Regions from separate parts of the Paenibacillus sp. 8b26 genome, predicted to be linked through region 2. Evidence: riboswitches for the same ligand, from Rfam matches in the RefSeq annotation. Region 2 holds a riboswitch; each other region holds the start of a gene.
What was found. A riboswitch is a leader RNA that binds a small molecule or an ion and turns the genes downstream of it on or off. The one in region 2 is predicted to bind glycine.
Positions count from the first base shown of each region.

Region 1: it holds a riboswitch for glycine, as region 2 does, so the genes downstream of both, gcvT (glycine cleavage system aminomethyltransferase GcvT) here and ACQ4MX_RS21700 (alanine/glycine:cation symporter family protein) in region 2, are expected to answer to the same signal.
Region 3: it holds a riboswitch for glycine, as region 2 does, so the genes downstream of both, sdaAB (L-serine ammonia-lyase, iron-sulfur-dependent subunit beta) here and ACQ4MX_RS21700 (alanine/glycine:cation symporter family protein) in region 2, are expected to answer to the same signal.

Region 1 is NZ_CP192445.1:4,834,747-4,840,223, forward strand. Features, by position in the region: gene gcvPB (aminomethyl-transferring glycine dehydrogenase subunit GcvPB) at 1-417, opposite strand, end outside; gene gcvPA (aminomethyl-transferring glycine dehydrogenase subunit GcvPA) at 414-1,769, opposite strand; gene gcvT (glycine cleavage system aminomethyltransferase GcvT) at 1,900-3,000, opposite strand; glycine riboswitch at 3,081-3,177, opposite strand; glycine riboswitch at 3,178-3,369, opposite strand; gene gcvH (glycine cleavage system protein GcvH) at 3,670-4,065, shown strand; gene ACQ4MX_RS22545 (PTS mannitol transporter subunit IICB) at 4,459-5,477, shown strand, end outside.
Region 2 is NZ_CP192445.1:4,651,732-4,657,208, forward strand. Features, by position in the region: partial or broken gene ACQ4MX_RS21690 (family 1 glycosylhydrolase) at 1-137, shown strand, start outside; gene ACQ4MX_RS21695 (glycoside hydrolase family 1 protein) at 192-1,649, shown strand; glycine riboswitch at 1,841-1,917, shown strand; glycine riboswitch at 1,935-2,029, shown strand; gene ACQ4MX_RS21700 (alanine/glycine:cation symporter family protein) at 2,188-3,606, shown strand; gene ACQ4MX_RS21705 (radical SAM protein) at 3,813-5,168, opposite strand; partial or broken gene ACQ4MX_RS21710 (NADH-dependent alcohol dehydrogenase) at 5,392-5,477, opposite strand, start outside.
Region 3 is NZ_CP192445.1:2,773,529-2,779,005, reverse strand. Features, by position in the region: gene ACQ4MX_RS12765 (Ig-like domain-containing protein) at 1-505, shown strand, start outside; gene sdaAA (L-serine ammonia-lyase, iron-sulfur-dependent, subunit alpha) at 741-1,640, opposite strand; gene sdaAB (L-serine ammonia-lyase, iron-sulfur-dependent subunit beta) at 1,630-2,319, opposite strand; glycine riboswitch at 2,529-2,642, opposite strand; gene ACQ4MX_RS12750 (DUF6359 domain-containing protein) at 2,856-4,460, shown strand; gene ACQ4MX_RS12745 (ABC transporter ATP-binding protein) at 4,785-5,477, shown strand, end outside.

The DNA.
Region 1 (5,477 bases), 180 kb from region 2:
GAGCAGTGCCATGGCTCCCTGGATGCTGTCCTCTGGCTGGTACGGATGGATTTTGGCGAAGCCTGCATAACGGGCGACATCCTCGTTTACCTTGGGGTTGTATTTCATCGTACAGGAGCCGAGCGGATAAAATCCGTTGTCCACGCCAAAATTGCGCCGTGACAGTGCGGTATAATGTCGAATTACGTCTACTTCGTATACCTCGGGCAATGCCGCAGGCTCGCTACGCTGCGCATAATCCGGCAAAAGCTCTGCCACCGGACGGCGGGGAACATCGCATTCGGGCAGGGAATAGGCGATACGGCCTGATCTGCTCAATTCAAAAATGAGCGCCTGATCATGCTCTTTCATCTGAGTTCGACTGGGTTCGACTTCTGGATTCGGTATACCCTGATCTTGTCCGGTGGTGTGTGTCATAGCAATCCCCCCAAGATGTGTACGAATTGATCGATCTCTTCCTTTGTTCGTTGCTCTGTCACGGCAATCAGCATGTGACCTGCATATTCCTCATAATCCCGCCCTAAATCGTAGCCGCCGATAAATCCGGCAGCAAGCAATCCAGCTTGCAGTTTATTCATATTGGTACCTTCAGGTAACCGCAGGGCAAACTCGTTAAAGGTGGGTGCAGTAAAGGAGGCTGTCACGCCCTTCAAGCCGAGTAGTTGCTCCAATGCGTAACGGCTTTTGTGCAAGTTTAGCTCGGCTACTTCCGCGATGCCCTGTCTACCCATGACGGACAAATACACAGAGGCAGATAAGGCGAGCAACGCCTGATTGGAGCATATGTTAGAGGTGGCCTTTTCCCGGCGGATATGCTGCTCCCGTGCCTGTAAGGTTAGCACGAAGCCGCGTTTACCGTTGCGATCTGTGGTCTGGCCCACTATACGTCCGGGGATACGGCGCATATGCGCCTGAGAAACGGCAAAGTAACCACAGGTTGGGCCACCGAGGGAGGAGGAGATGCCGAGCGGCTGCGCGTCTCCTACGACAATATCCGCGCCCTGCTTACCAGGTGCTTCCAGCAAGCCCAGCGCCAGCGGATTGGCGCTGACAACCATAAGACCCTTGTGGGCATGGATCAGGTCAGCCATCGGCTTCAGATTTTCCACGGCCCCGAAAAAATTAGGGCTTTGGACCAAAACTGCCGCCGTCTGCTCCGATATGGCCGCCATTAATGCCTTCACGTCAGTTACACCATCTGCACAGTCGATCTCCACGATATCCAAATCCAGCCCGCGCGCATAGGCTGCCAATACCTGACGTGCCTCCGGATGGACGGTCCGCGATACGATAAGCTGCTTGCGGCGGGTGGCAGCGGCAGCCAATGAGCCTGCTTCTGCCAGCGCAGTCGCTCCATCATACATGCTGGCATTGGCTACAGCCATGCCTGTTAATTCGCATATATACGATTGAAATTCGAAGATGGCTTGCAACTCGCCCTGGCTTACCTCCGGCTGATAAGGAGTGTAGGCTGTATAAAATTCCGAGCGTGAAGTGATATGCTGGATGACGGACGGAATATGATGATCGTAAATCCCTGCGCCGAGAAAGCTGGCGTGCGTGTCTGTATTGGCATTTTGCCCGGCCAGTCCTGATAAGTGGCGGGTTAAGGCTCTTTCGTCTAACCGAGAAGACAGGGGCAGCTCCCCCTTATACCGGATCGCCTCAGGAATATCGCTGAATAAATCGTCGATGGACGATGCGCCGACCACGCGCAGCATTTCAGCTTGATCTTGCTCGGTCATGGGAAGATAACGATGCTGTTTCATTGGGTCTGGCTCCTTTCAACCAACAAGATCGTAAAAACGTAAAACGATTAACAAATGATTAATAAACGAGTGCCAACTGGGCAGCGGTTAGTAACGGATCACGATAGTTATAGTAAGACGAGCGTTTAAATCAGCGTGGACGTTTATAAAAGGGTGAGGCTACCACCTCGGCGCGCAGGCGCTTGCCACGAATCTCGACCTCCAGCGGCGTGGATAGGGAACTAAAACGACTGTCCACCAGAGCCAAACCCAGATTACGTTTTAAGGTGGGCGACTGGGTTCCAGTTGTGACCTCGCCAATTTGCTGCCCTTCCGCGAACACGGGGTAATGGGCACGCGGTATGCCACGGTCAAGCATTTCCAGCCCGATCAGCTTGCGCGGAATACCTTGTTCTTTCTGGCGTTGCAGAGCTGCTTTGCCGATAAAATCTCCCTTATTCAGCTTGACGAAGAAGCCTAAACCAGCTTCCAGCGGTGAAATCGTGGCGGACAGCTCCTGTCCGTACAGCGGCAGCCGCGCCTCGAAACGCAGTGTATCCCGGGCTCCAAGTCCGGCGGGAACCAGACCATACGGCTCACCGATGCGAAGCAATCCGTCCCACACTGCCGGTGCATTCGCAGCAGGCACATAAAATTCAAAGCCGTCTTCCCCTGTGTATCCGGTGCGGGAGACGAGCGCTTTTGCTCCGAACAATTGCACATCCTCGCTGAATCGGAAGGAGGCCAGCTTTGTAATGTCCGTGTCTGTCACGGCGGCGGCAATACGTGCAGCTTCAGGCCCTTGCAACGCCAGCAGTGCCACCGCATCTGATACGTTTTCCAGATGAACGGATGCAGGCGCATGGCGAAGCAGCCAATCCCAATCCTTATCGATGTTGGAGGCATTCACAACGAGCATGTAACGCTCCGGCCCTTTATAGTAGACAAGGAGGTCGTCTACTACACCTCCATCCGGGTAACACAGGAGCGAATATTGGGCCTGGCCCGGCTCCAATTGGCTGACATCGTTCGTCGTCACCTGTTGCAGAAATGTTTCGGCTTCCTGGCCCTCGACCAAGAATTCACCCATATGCGATACATCGAATAATCCTGCATGTTGCCGGACGGCCTCATGTTCCTTTTGAATGCCACTGAACTGTACAGGCAGCTCCCAGCCGCCAAAATCAATGCAACGAACCCCCGACAGCGTGCTGTAGGATGAATGCAGCGGCGTTTTTCGCAAGTTAGTCATTTTTCCACTCCTATCCGGTATGATCGGCTAAACAAAAAAGACAGGCCGAAAAAAACGTATGGACGGCAGTCCACACACTTTTTTTCAGCTCTGTCCTTGATACCTGAGAGTTACCCCGGTGTGTACCGGGTTTCCCCTTGGGTGATCCGCCTGTATGGCGAATGCTCTCCAGAGATGCGTCCGGCAGAGGTCCTTTTGCCTGAGAGATTCACCTGCGGTGCAGGTTTACTCCTTCGGCGCTGCCTCTGGATCAGCTATACGTCATCCGGCCCTGCCGGTTGGTTACAGCTTGATCCGACTCGCTTGCTGCCTTGTTTTACAGGTGGCAACAGTGATGCGAGTGTTGACAGTCTCTCCCTCCACGTTCATCCGCGTTTACAATTATTAGGTGTTTCCAAAAGCACTTGTTATAACCCATTAATACGCAAATTTATTCGAAATGTCAACAAAAATGTCATGAAAAACATTATTAAAAACATTTTATTCATAAATAAGGATATGTAAGCGTTTGTTATAATCTGTCGTATTTTTAGTTAGAAAGATATATGGAGTAATGTGAAATATTTTTGTTAGTATTATTGACATGATAGTTCTAGTTGTCATAATCTTAACCTGTCATAGACGGGTAGGCAAAACGATGTAATCCATATGAAAGCGAGGCGGAGCAGGATGAGTGAAGTGAAGCAGCAATTGTGGTACACGGAAGAACATGAATGGGTTCAGCGCACAGAGGATGGAACGGTACGAATCGGTATTACGGACTTTGCACAGCATCAACTGGGCGATATCGTTTTTGTGGAGCTGCCTGGGGAGGGAGCAACGATTGAGCAGGGGGCGGAGATTGGTACTATTGAATCGGTAAAGACAGTATCCGACCTGTTCGCTCCAGTAACGGGAACGGTGTTGAAGGTGAATGAAGCGCTGGAAGGTACGCCTGAGCTGGTCAACGAATCTCCTTACGAAAAAGGCTGGATGATCGAAGTGAAGATTGGGGAAGATCTGGAGGGGGCATTAAGCAAGCTGCTGTCTGCGGATCAGTACGAGCAGTTGACTGCCAATGAGTAATAATGGGGCAATGTAGATTGGATAATTGAATAAGGGCGGCGTTTGTCCGCTCGATTTTGTATAAAAATAGTCGCGATGAATTGGCATAGCGGCTATTTTTGCTGTCTTTTTTTGCAAGCGTAATTACGTGTTTTTCTCTTGTTTAGAGGATAGACCTCATACATAAATTGTACCGATGACAGGATGGTTTTTCGACTAAATACTCGTGTTACAGGCCATATTAAGAGGAATTATGCAGAATGATTTCGCGCCTGTTTATCTTAAATTTAAATGTTGTCATCAACGTTCATGACGAAAGTACGTTTTCATTTCGTTGAAGAAGATAGCGTTGTCATTTAGTATGAATTTTAAGAAAAGGTAGTGATGCTTTTTACCTATAAGGAGGATATGAATATGAGCACAGTGGACACAAAGTCCAGTTCAAACGGAGGAGCGCGCGTTGCCGTACAGCGTTTTGGCCGTTTTCTCAGTGGTATGGTTATGCCCAATATGGGGGCCTTTATCGCATGGGGATTGATCACGGCACTTTTTATTCCGACCGGATGGTTCCCAAATGAGGGGTTTGCACAACTGGTTGATCCGATGAAAAATTATTTGCTGCCGCTGCTAATCGGTTATACAGGTGGCACAATGATTCACGGACAGCGCGGAGGTGTGATCGGGGCCATTATGACGATGGGTGTCATTGTCGGGGCGGACATTCCGATGTTTCTCGGCGCGATGATAGCTGGTCCGCTGGCTGCATGGATATTGAAGAAATTCGACAAAGCGATTGACGGCAAAGTTAAATCAGGCTTTGAAATGCTGGTCAATAACTTCTCGGCAGGGATTATCGGGGCGATTTTAGCGTTGCTTGCCCATGTGGCAATCGGCCCGGTAGTACAAATCATCAGTCAAGTGTTGTCAGCAGGGGTACAGTTCCTCGTGAACGCAGGGCTTTTGCCGCTCGTCAACCTCATTATTGAGCCCGGAAAAGTATTGTTTTTAAACAACGCGCTGAACCACGGAGTATTGAGTCCGATTGCGCTGGAGGAAGCTTCAAGAACAGGCAAATCCGTTTTGTTCATGCTGGAATCCAACCCTGGACCGGGGCTCGGTATTTTGCTGGCCTACTGCCTGTTTGGTAAAGGTTCTGCGAAGTCGTCGGCTCCCGGTGCGGTCATCATTCACTTTTTCGGCGGGATTCATGAAATTTATTTCCCTTATATTTTGATGAAGCCGATTCTGATTCTTGCTGCTATAGCTGGGGGCGTAGTGGGAACGTTCTGTTTCATGCTGACAGGTGCCGGACTGGTTGCAGCTCCTTCACCGGGTAGTATCATTGCTTATTTCCTGATGACGCCAAAAGGTGGATATTTGCCAATGCTGAGCGGTGTGATCGCTGCTGCGGTCGTATCGTTTGCTGTTGCTGC
Region 2 (5,477 bases):
CTCAGGACGTATCGCCACAAGGAATCAAGGGCTCTATTACAGAAGTGCCTACAGAAGACAATATGAAGCTGGTAGGTATTGATTTTTACCATCGTTACAAAGAAGATATCAAGCTGTTTGCGCAGGACAACACCTGATTGGAATGCTCCACAAGTGTTAACCTATAAACTAAGAAAAGAGGCTCTTATACTATGACTAAGACATTAAAAGGATTTCCGAAAAACTTTCTGTGGGGTGGGGCAACCGCAGCCAACCAATTGGAAGGCGCTTTTGACGTAGATGGAAAAGGATTGTCCAGTGCGGACGTAATTGCCTATGTACCCAAAGCAGAGCGCACAAACGATCATGCTATAGAGATTTCGTCCGAGCGGCTCGAAGACATTTTGGCTGGCAAGGTAAATGCCCGTTTTCCAAAGCGCGAAGGTGTGGACTTCTATCATCATTACAAAGAAGATATCGCATTGTTTGCGGAAATGGGCTTTAAGGTATTCCGTATGTCCATCAACTGGTCGCGGATTTTCCCGAATGGCGATGATGCAGAGCCGAATGAAGCAGGACTGCAATTTTACGACAATGTATTTGACGAGCTGCGCAAGTATGGGATAGAGCCACTGGTGACATTGTCCCATTACGAAACACCGCTAGGTCTGACACAGAAGTATAATGGGTGGCTGGGTCGCGAAGTAATACAGCACTACGTAAATTATGCCGAAACGGTGTTTACACGTTATAAGGATAAAGTGAAATACTGGCTGACTTTTAATGAGATCAATGTGATGACGATGAGTCCGTTCACAGGTGGCGGTGTGGTCATTGACCGTGTAGATAATAAGCAACAAGCGATCTATCAAGCCCTGCATCACCAGTTTGTGGCGAGCGCATTGGCGACAAAACGAGGCCATGAGATTATTCCTGGTTCTCAAATTGGCTGTATGCTGGCTCGTATGGAAAGCTATGCACATACGTGTAACCCGGAAGACGTGCTGAAAAGTCAGCATGAAAACCAGATGAATCTGTTCTTTACGGATGTACATGCCCGTGGGGAATATTCAAATTATATGAACCGTTATTTTGAAGAAAATAATATTGTCTTGCACACAGAACCCGGCGATGCCGAAATTCTGAAAAACAACACGGTCGATTACATCTCATTCAGCTATTACATGACCTTGACCGTCTCTGCAGGACCGGAAGGCGAGAAGGCAGCGGGGAACCTGATTGGCGGCGTGAAAAATCCGTATTTACAATCCTCTGACTGGGGCTGGCAGATTGATCCGATCGGCCTGCGTGTTACGCTGAACACATTATATGACCGTTATCAAAAGCCGCTGTTCATCGTGGAAAACGGCTTGGGTGCATATGACAAGGTGGAAGAAGACGGCTTCATTCACGACACGTATCGCATTGATTATTTGCGCCAGCATATCGCTCAAATGAAGGAAGCGATTGCGGACGGTGTGGATCTGATCGGTTACACTAGCTGGGGACCTATCGACCTCGTGAGTATGTCCACTTCCGAAATGTCCAAGCGTTACGGATTTATTTATGTTGATCTGGACGATGACGGTAACGGAACACTGAAGCGCTCCAAGAAGGATTCTTTTGACTGGTACAAAAATGTAATTGCCACCAACGGCGAAGAACTGTAATTCAAGCTAACTGAATATAACCCAATATGGCCTGGGGGCGGGGGCGACAGAGAACATCATGAGGATGAATCTGGCTGCGCCCGCCTTTATTTTATAGGCTCATCTTAAGATAACCAAACGACTTCACAAATTTTTCACTTGTAAAAAGCTGAAAGTTTTCTGTATAATAAAAAACAATTTCATATGTCTGGTTGATGTTTGCGGGAGATGGAACGTAAGTTCCGACCGAAGGGGCAAAACTCTCAGGTGCTTGGGCTGATTACAGCAACAAGCGGGACCGTAAACGGACAGAACTCTGGAGAGACCCTTAATTGGGCGCCGAAGGTGCACCGCAGATATCATCTGCTTAAACTCTCAGGCAAAAGGACAGAGACGCGAATAACCTGTGACAGGGGATGCCCTAGGCTTTTTTATGAGCTGTAGTGGCTGAATCCTGCACAAGACGGTTGTATTTTTTCGTGCCTTTAACCTCTCCAGGAGTCGAATCAGCGGATTTGACTCTTTTTTGTTTTTTAATATGCTGGAGGAGCGGGTTGAAATGAATTTGGTACATGTGTTAGAAACGATTAGCAGTTGGATATGGGGGGCTCCTCTGATCATTCTCGTCATGGGAACAGGTCTGTGGCTGACCATACGTTTGAAAATGTTGCAGGTTTTCCGCCTGCCTCTGGCGATCAAACTGATTGGCAAGGCCCCAAATGAAGGTAGCGGGGATGTCAGCAGCTTTGCGGCCCTGAGTACGGCGCTGGCGGCTACAGTAGGTACAGGAAGTATTGTCGGCGTCGCGACAGCGATAAAACTGGGCGGACCGGGTGCCTTGTTCTGGATGGTTGTTGCAGCCTTTTTCGGGATGGCGACGAAATATGCGGAAGGTGTGCTTGCGGTAAAATACCGGGTGAAGGATCGGAATGGACAATTTTCCGGCGGCCCGATGTATTATATTGAAAAAGGGCTTGGACGCCGCTTTAAACCGCTGGCGATGCTATTCGCCTTTTCCGGGATGCTGGTGGCGCTGTTCGGGATTGGAACGTTTCCGCAGGTCAAAGCGATTGTATCCTCGACCGAAAACAGCTTTGGTGTTCCGCCGATTGTAACGGCAGTGATCATTGCTACTCTTACGGGACTCGTTACCATTGGAGGACTCAAGAGCATTGCCAAGGTATCGACCAAAGTGGTCCCTTTCAAAACAGGCTTGTACGTACTGATCTGTATGATCGTATTGATTCGGTTCGCCGATCAGATTCCTGCCGCACTCGCGCTTGTGCTGCATTCGGCATTTTCCACGACGTCTGCGACGGGTGGATTTGCCGGGGCTACGATTATGCTGGCGATGCGCAGCGGGGTAGCCAGAGGGATTTTTGCCAATGAGGCCGGATTGGGAAGCGCACCGATTGCAGCCGCAGCTGCCAAAACCAAATGGCCTGCGGAGCAGGGGTTGATTTCCATGACAGGTGTCTTTATAGATACGATGATTATTTGTGTGATGACCGGGTTGACGCTGCTGGTTAGCGGCGTATGGAGCGGTCCTACCGATGCGGGCTTGATGACGCAGCAAGCTTTCTCCAGCGCATTCCCGCTTGGTGCGGAACTGCTCACAATCATTCTGATTATGTTCGCGTTCACCACGATGCTTGGCTGGAACTACTACGGAGAACGCTGTGTTGAATATTTGCTGGGTGTCAAATGGATTAAACCGTACCGTTATCTGTTCATTGCGCTGGTTGCCGGAGGCGCGTTTATTAAGCTGGATGCGATCTGGTTACTGGCAGATATCTTTAACGCCATGATGGCCTTCCCGAACTTGATTGCACTGCTTGGCTTGTCGGGAATTGTAGTTGCAGAAACCCGTACCTATATGGATTCCCTGTATCCCAACAAGAAAAAGGGAATACTCGCAGGTGCCAGTGCAGGAGCAGCCATAGACATAGAAGAAAAAGGACAAACAGTCAGCTCGTAAAGAAACAAAGAAAAGGGAGTGTCCCTCAGCCATTACAGCTGGGAGGCACTCCCTTTTTGCGTTATAGAGCAGGATGAAGCTCGGGCGCTCTATAGATATGTGTACTTAGCTTACTTTAGGATTAGCTTAAATTGCCGGGTACAGATTTGGACAGACGGCCAGTTGTAATCGCTGTAGGTCGTACAGCAGGACGAATAATCTTCATGTTATTTCACCTCCTCCGATTGGGATTGCAGCCACACCGTACGCAAGGTTCGCTTGATCTGCCGTTTTTCGTAGGAGCAAGGGCGGTTCCCCGTGCGCATCCGGTACAGGGGACAATGATTCCCCTGACAGGCAGGTCGGAAAAAGCAGGCTTGGCACTTTGCGTCCGTTTCTTCACCTGAAGTGGTCCACAGTGCCATTTTATCGAGATCCAGCTCCATACTCCCATCTCCGTGAATCTGGCCCAACTGATTGTTTTCCTGATCTATGGCGACTGAGCATTTGTACAGCTTTCCGTCTGATCCGACAATCAGGGAATTGGGCTTGGCTGCGTAGCATATGGCTCCTGTAGGGAGCAGGATATCCGAGATAAAGGAGCTGACAGTCAATCCCTGTGCAATGGCTGCTTCGTTAAACTCCCATATTTTACGGTCTTTCGTACGGTCGTCGCATACGGGCAAATTCAGATCATTTTCGCCCCCCATACAGCCGACAGGCCGGAAATATACTTTAAATCGGGGATCATCTGCAAACCATTCCGTAAGCTGCGGGATAAAGTCAGTGACGGCCTCCAGGTTACTGTTATCGAAGTTAACGCGCAAATTAATCTCAAACGGTCGTTGTACGTCTTTTAAAGACAGAAGATTATCGACGATACGACGGAATGTACCGCCTCCGCCATGCAGCCCGCGTCGTGCATCGTGGACTTCCTCGCTGCCGTCGAGCGTAACCATGAATCGTTCCACACGCCAGTCCAACAGCTGCTCAAATCGTTCACGGGACAAATAGTAGCCGTTCGTCGAAATTTCTGCGCCATAGAGGACACCATGCTGGTCGCAGGAGCGAATAAAGGATTGAGATAGTTGCTCTATAACGTGCGGTGCCAATAATGGCTCACCCCCGTGCCAGCTAATCGTGAGCTGCTGGAGATTGCCGCTTTGAGCTTGCTGCTGAATATAGGCTTCCAGCCCGGACACAACGTGATTCTTCATCGTCGCTCTCGGGAAGGATTCGTAGCAATAGAGGCAACGGAAGTTGCAGGCTTCGGTAGCGAGCAAAACCAGATGCATACTATTCTGCTGCTGCACAGACTGATGTAATTCCTCCGCTTGTTTTAGCTCATCGGTTGCAGCATTGACCAGAAAGCCATGCTGTAGAAGCTGCTCCTGCAAGGAAAGGCTGCTTTCAGGCACAGGGTCATCCGGTCTGGCGTCGAGCAAGGCCACTACCTGCTGATTTTCCTCTGGCCCAAATACCGCGAGGGCTCCTGTATAGCTGTTGAACAGCATAAGCCCGCCGTCATCCACTGCGGTTCGCGCATTAAAACGCGAAGGCTTCCATTGCACGTTCTGTGTCATGAATTCGTTACACATCCTTTGTAGTTGTAAATATTGTTCTGGGCTGATTTGTTCACCAGTCCGAGATGACAACTCTACAATGATGGCTTTTAGATGAAAGGCTGGCAATGACACTCATCACATTTCTCACACCAAGACAAGAACAGGCATTCCACACTAAAAAGGCTGTCATGCCCGTATTACAGGAGCATGGCAGCCTTGGGAACGGCATCGGATGTTTATAACGATGCTCGTAGCTGTGCAGATCCTCCAGCAGCTTAGGCGCAGTTTCAATGACGGTTTGCAGTACGGAAAAGCATATGCGATCTT
Region 3 (5,477 bases), 1.9 Mb from region 2:
GGATGTGGCGCAACAGATTGAGGCGGATGCTATCGCGTTATCACTTAAATCCGGAGATCAAAAAACCATCGCAATTGTGGTCAAATCCAGTGACGGCAAAGAAAAGGATGTTACGGCCCAAGCTGAATGGAAAACGCTCAATTATAAGGTAGCTACGGTCAAAAAGGGACAGGTTACCGCAGTAAGCTACGGTAAAACCAATATTCAGGCGAAGTTCGGCGGGAAATATATCACCGTACCGGTGGATGTCGATACGCTTAAATATTTGCAAACCGACGAAGTCTCGCTGAATTTGAAAGCAGGACAGATAGCTAAGGTTACGGCTACAGCTACGTATAAGGATGAGTCGGAGAAGGATGTATCCAAGCCGGCAGTCTGGTCCTCTTCCCGAATTATTGTTGCCACGGTCAAAGACGGCAGCATTAAGGCACAGGGTAAAGGTAAAGCTGTGATTACCGTGAAATATGCAGGGAAAACAACGAAGGTACAGGTGAACGTACAGTAAGAAAAAAGGGGTGTCCCAAAAGCCATGGAAATGGCAATGGGGCGCCCCTTTGCTTTAGAGAAGGATATTCGTTGGCACTCAGATGGACGCTTCGCGAACGGACCGTTGTTCCAATCGCTATTGTGACCAGTGAGAAAAGCTTCTACAATCCTTCTAAAATCATAAAAAAACCGTTCTTTGATAAAATGGAAGTGTCTCCCGATTTACATGCGGGAGGAGGGTTACCGCTTAGAAGCTACGACTTATCCTTCTTGGCTGGAATGTTGCGCGTAAGCGACTCCGTCAGACGCTTGCCGGTCGGCGTTTGGGCCAGGCCGCCTTTGGCGGTCTCGCGGTGCTTGGACGGCATCGCGCTGCCGACTTCGAGCATCACGTCGATGACTTCGTCAGACGGGATGGCGCTGCGCACACCCGCCAGAGCCATATCCGCGGCGGCAAGCGCGGTCACGGCTCCCAGCCCGTTGCGCACGATGCACGGAATCTCCACGAGTCCGGCGACGGGGTCGCAAATCAGGCCGAGCGTGTTCTTGAGCGCGAGGCCTACTGCATGGATGGCCTGCTCTGGCGTACCGCCACGCAGCTCGACCATGGCCCCTGCGGCCATCCCGATGGCTGAGCCAATCTCGGCCTGACAGCCTCCCTCCGCACCGGAGATGAAGGAATTGTTGGCGATCACGTAGCCAATCGCTCCAGCGGCGAACAGTCCGCGCACCATATGCTCGTCATCCCAGCCGAATCGCTCCTGCGCGCTGATGAACACGCCGGGGATGACCCCGCATGAGCCTGCGGTGGGCGTAGCGACAATGCGCCCCATAGACGCATTGACCTCCGACACGGAGAGGGCATACGCCATGGCGAGTGCCGAGGCATCGCCAGAGCAGGTTTCTCCAGCACGCAAATATTCCGCCAAGCGTTTGCCGTCGCCGCCCGTCAATCCGCTGCGGGATACCGTGTCCTGTGTTTGCCCGCGATGAACGGCTTCCTTCATGACTTCATAATAATCAGCCATTTGTCGGAAGATTTCTTCCTCCGGTGTGTTCGTCTCTTGTACCTGTTCCTTGATCATCAGGCGACCAATCGTAGTGGATTCCTCGGCGCACAAGGCACCTAATTCATGCAGATGGCTAAACCGCATCGGATTCAGCTCCTTTTTTCAAATTAATCATTTTGATTTCATACATATGAGGCAAAGCCCGCAGCTCGGCAACTAATTCAGCCGGAGCGGGGCTATCGGTTTCGATAGCAGTGAGTGCTTCGCCATCCCGGCCTTTGCGATCCACATGCATGTAGGCAATGTTAATGTCAGCTGCACCCAGCGCCGAAGTCACCGCGCCCAATGTTCCGGGCTTATCCGAGTGAAGAAGCACCAGCGTAGGCAGCTCTCCGGTCAGATTAACCCGGAACTCGTTAAGCTGCTGGACATGAATGTTTCCGCCGCCGATGGAGGAGCCTAGCAGCGTGCGCTGGTCTTCACCTTTCCATAGCTCGAAGCGGACCGTGTTCGGATGGGGGGCGGGCAGTCCGCTGACAGCGAACTCTACTTCCATCCCGGCTTGCTCTGCACATTGCTCCGCATCCGGAATCCGGTGGTCGTCTGTATCGTAATTCAGCAATCCGGCGATGAGTGCCAGGTCTGTGCCGTGTCCCTTGTACGTATCGGCAAATGAGCCGTACAGCGTCAGGCGGGCCCGGTCAGGTTGCGCACCGAGCCAGTGCCGGGCAACACGTGCGAGCCGCACTGCGCCTGCGGTATGCGAGCTGGAGGGTCCGGTCATAGCCGGACCAATAATGGAAAATACATCTTTGAAACGCATGGTGTGGCCCCCTGTATGTTTGAATACCATAGTATATGGTGCTGCCGCGCCTTGCGCGGGTGCGACGGTTTCTAATGCTGACGCAGCATGTAAGCACAAAAAAGGACAGGATAAGGAAATTTCCCTTATCTCTGTCCTCGTTACCTGAGAGTTTCGTGCGGGTGTATACCGCCTTACCCCTTGGGTGGCTTGCGCTCTCTCCAGAGTTGCGTCAGATGGCGATTCATGGACCTGAGAGATTATCCGCCAGCCGGGTGCTGGCGTCTTGCTCCTTCGGTGCCGCCGGGATGTGCTTCCCGGACAGACTCTCCCGTCATCTTCATTCGCGTATACCGTTCAACATTTCCTCCTAAGCGTAATGTATGCCATGCCCGGTGTCAATCACAGGTTGGGATTTTACAGAATCAGGTACCTTCTCAATAAAAAAGATTAAATTTTACATAATTATGGATGAAAACAGGAAGGAATTAGAAGGTTGATAGCTAATCTGATAGAGGACAAGCTAATTTATGGAATAATGGGAGGGACATTTACGTATGGTAAAAGGTTTCCGGTTCACAGGTTCACGCTTAAAAGGAATGCTGCATCTGGCGGCAATCGTATCACTGCTGGTAGGACTCTTCGTTCCATTCGGCCAGGTCAAGGCAGAGGGCTCGTTGACGGTAGCGGAAGCGCTTCAGCGTCAAAGCAGCGGAGGTACGGTGACGGTAGAAGGCTACGTCGTCGGACATGCTACCGGATCGAAAACGGCTAATTTCTCTGCCCCGTTTGCAAACGATTTTAACGTACTGATTGCGGATCAGGCGAGTGAACGTAATACGTCTAATCTGTTAAATGTACAACTGACATCCGCGTATAGAGGAGCATTTGGGCTGTCAGGCCATCCTGAGCTGATCGGCAGTAAAATTCGCGTGACGGGTGCGCTCGGTGCCTATAACAATTTTGGCGGCGTGAAAAGCCCAAGCGCTGTGGAGCTAGTAAGCGGAAGCGAGCCTGGAAATCCTGGTGATCCGGGCGAACCTGATCCTGGTACCCCGGGTCAACCCGGTACGACATTACCGGATGGAAAAGGCAAAAAAGTGCTGTTCGATAATACGCACGCACAGACAGCCGGAGCAGCAGATTGGGTTATTGATGGAGCCTTTTCCGATTTTGCGGGCGGACTGCGTAATGCTGGTTTCACCGTGGACCCGTTGGACCGTTCCATTCCTTTTACCTATGGCGAGCAGGCTATAACGTACGACAAGCTACGTCCATATGATGTGTTCATCATTGGTGAAGCCAATGTTGCCTTTAAGGCATCCGAGCAAGCTGCTCTGGTGCAATATGTGAAGAATGGAGGCAGTATTTTCTTCATTTCTGACCACTATAACGCTGACCGGAACAAAAACCGTTGGGATTCCTCTGAGGTTATGAACGGCTACCGCCGTGGAGCCTATTCCAATCCGGCCAAAGGGATGACTACAGAAGAAGCTGCATCACCAGCTATGCAGGGATTAACCAGTTCCGACTGGCTGGCGACGAACTTTGGCGTTCGTTTCCGCTACAATGCACTTGGTGACGTGAACGCTACGGATATCGTAGCGGCAGATCAATCCTTTGGCATTACGAAGGGTGTACGTTCGATAGCAATGCATGCTGGTTCTACACTGGCGATTATTGACCCGACCAAGGCGAAAGGAATCGCTTATATTCCTACAGGCACGAAAAAATGGGGTAATGCCGTGGACCAGGGTGTCTATAACGGCGGGGGGCGTGCTGAAGGACCTTATGCTGCTGTAGCCAAGGTAGGTCAGGGCAAGGCAGCGTTTATCGGTGATTCTTCCCCAGTTGAGGATGCCACGCCGAAATATGTACGTGAGGAAAACGGACAGTCGAAGAAGACGTACGATGGATTCAAGGAAGTGGACGATTCCACCTTCCTGGTACAGACGGTCCAATGGCTCGCATGGAAGCAGGACTATACGAAGCTGTCCGATGTAGCGGGCCTGACGCTGGACCAGCCAACACAGTTGCTGCCGTTCGAGGAGCCTGCGGCTTCCACGGAACCGCAGCCTGAGCCTTGGGCTGCTCCGGCAGCGGGCTACAAATGGTACGATCCAAGAACGTTCAAATCCGGCTCCTATGGAGCGGCTTCGTAACTAACGAAGAGAGCACAATTTGAGCTGGACCAGCCAGTCGCTTGATCCCTTTAAGGGGGTCAGGCGGCTTTTTTTGCGCTGAAAATTAACCTGTGGTTGGTTATTTCATTACATTTTGTGCCAGAAAGGTCGCGCTGCTGCTGAATCATTGGTTTTATCAATGATGATGATAGTCTAATCTTAATTGATATATCCATATACTGGTGATAGGATGAATTCAAATTATTCCGACTAAATCGGTATGTAATGTTTATGAGAGGTTTAACATCAAGCGTGGCGTGCATAAGCAGGACAAGGCCATGGAGAACGGAGGAAGCACACACATTGAGTATCGAGCCGGTGTTGGAGATCAAAGGGTTAACGGTATCTTTTCGCATTAAGGATCAATATTACCCCGCAGTTGACCATCTCGATCTGACGGTCAACCCCAATGAGGTGCTGGCTGTGGTCGGGGAATCCGGCTGCGGCAAAAGCGCGCTGGCGCTTTCGATAGCACAACTGCACGATCTGGAGCGTGCCCGCGTGCAGGGACAGATTCTTTTTAAAGGCACGGATCTGAATCGCCTCTCCACAGGGCAAATGAACAAAATCCGCGGAGCAGGCATCGGCATGATTTTTCAGGACCCGCTGACCGCGCTGAATCCGCTAATGAGCATTGGTAAGCAAATTGAGGAAAACCTCGATTACCATACGACCCTCTCTACGAAGCAGAAAAAGGCACGTGTGCTGGAATTGCTGGAGAGTGTGGATATTCCGAATCCCGTACGTGTATACGACCAGTATCCGCATGAGCTGTCAGGGGGGATGCGGCAGCGTGTGATGATCGCCATTGCCATAGCTTGTCGTCCTTCCCTCATTATTGCAGACGAGCCGACTACAGCGCTCGATGTAACCATTCAATCTCAAATTCTCGACTTGCTCAAGCAGCTTCAACAGGAGACTGGAAGCGGCATTATCCTGATTACGCACGATCTTGGCGTTGTGGCAGAGGTGGCGGACCGCGTGGTGGTCATGTAT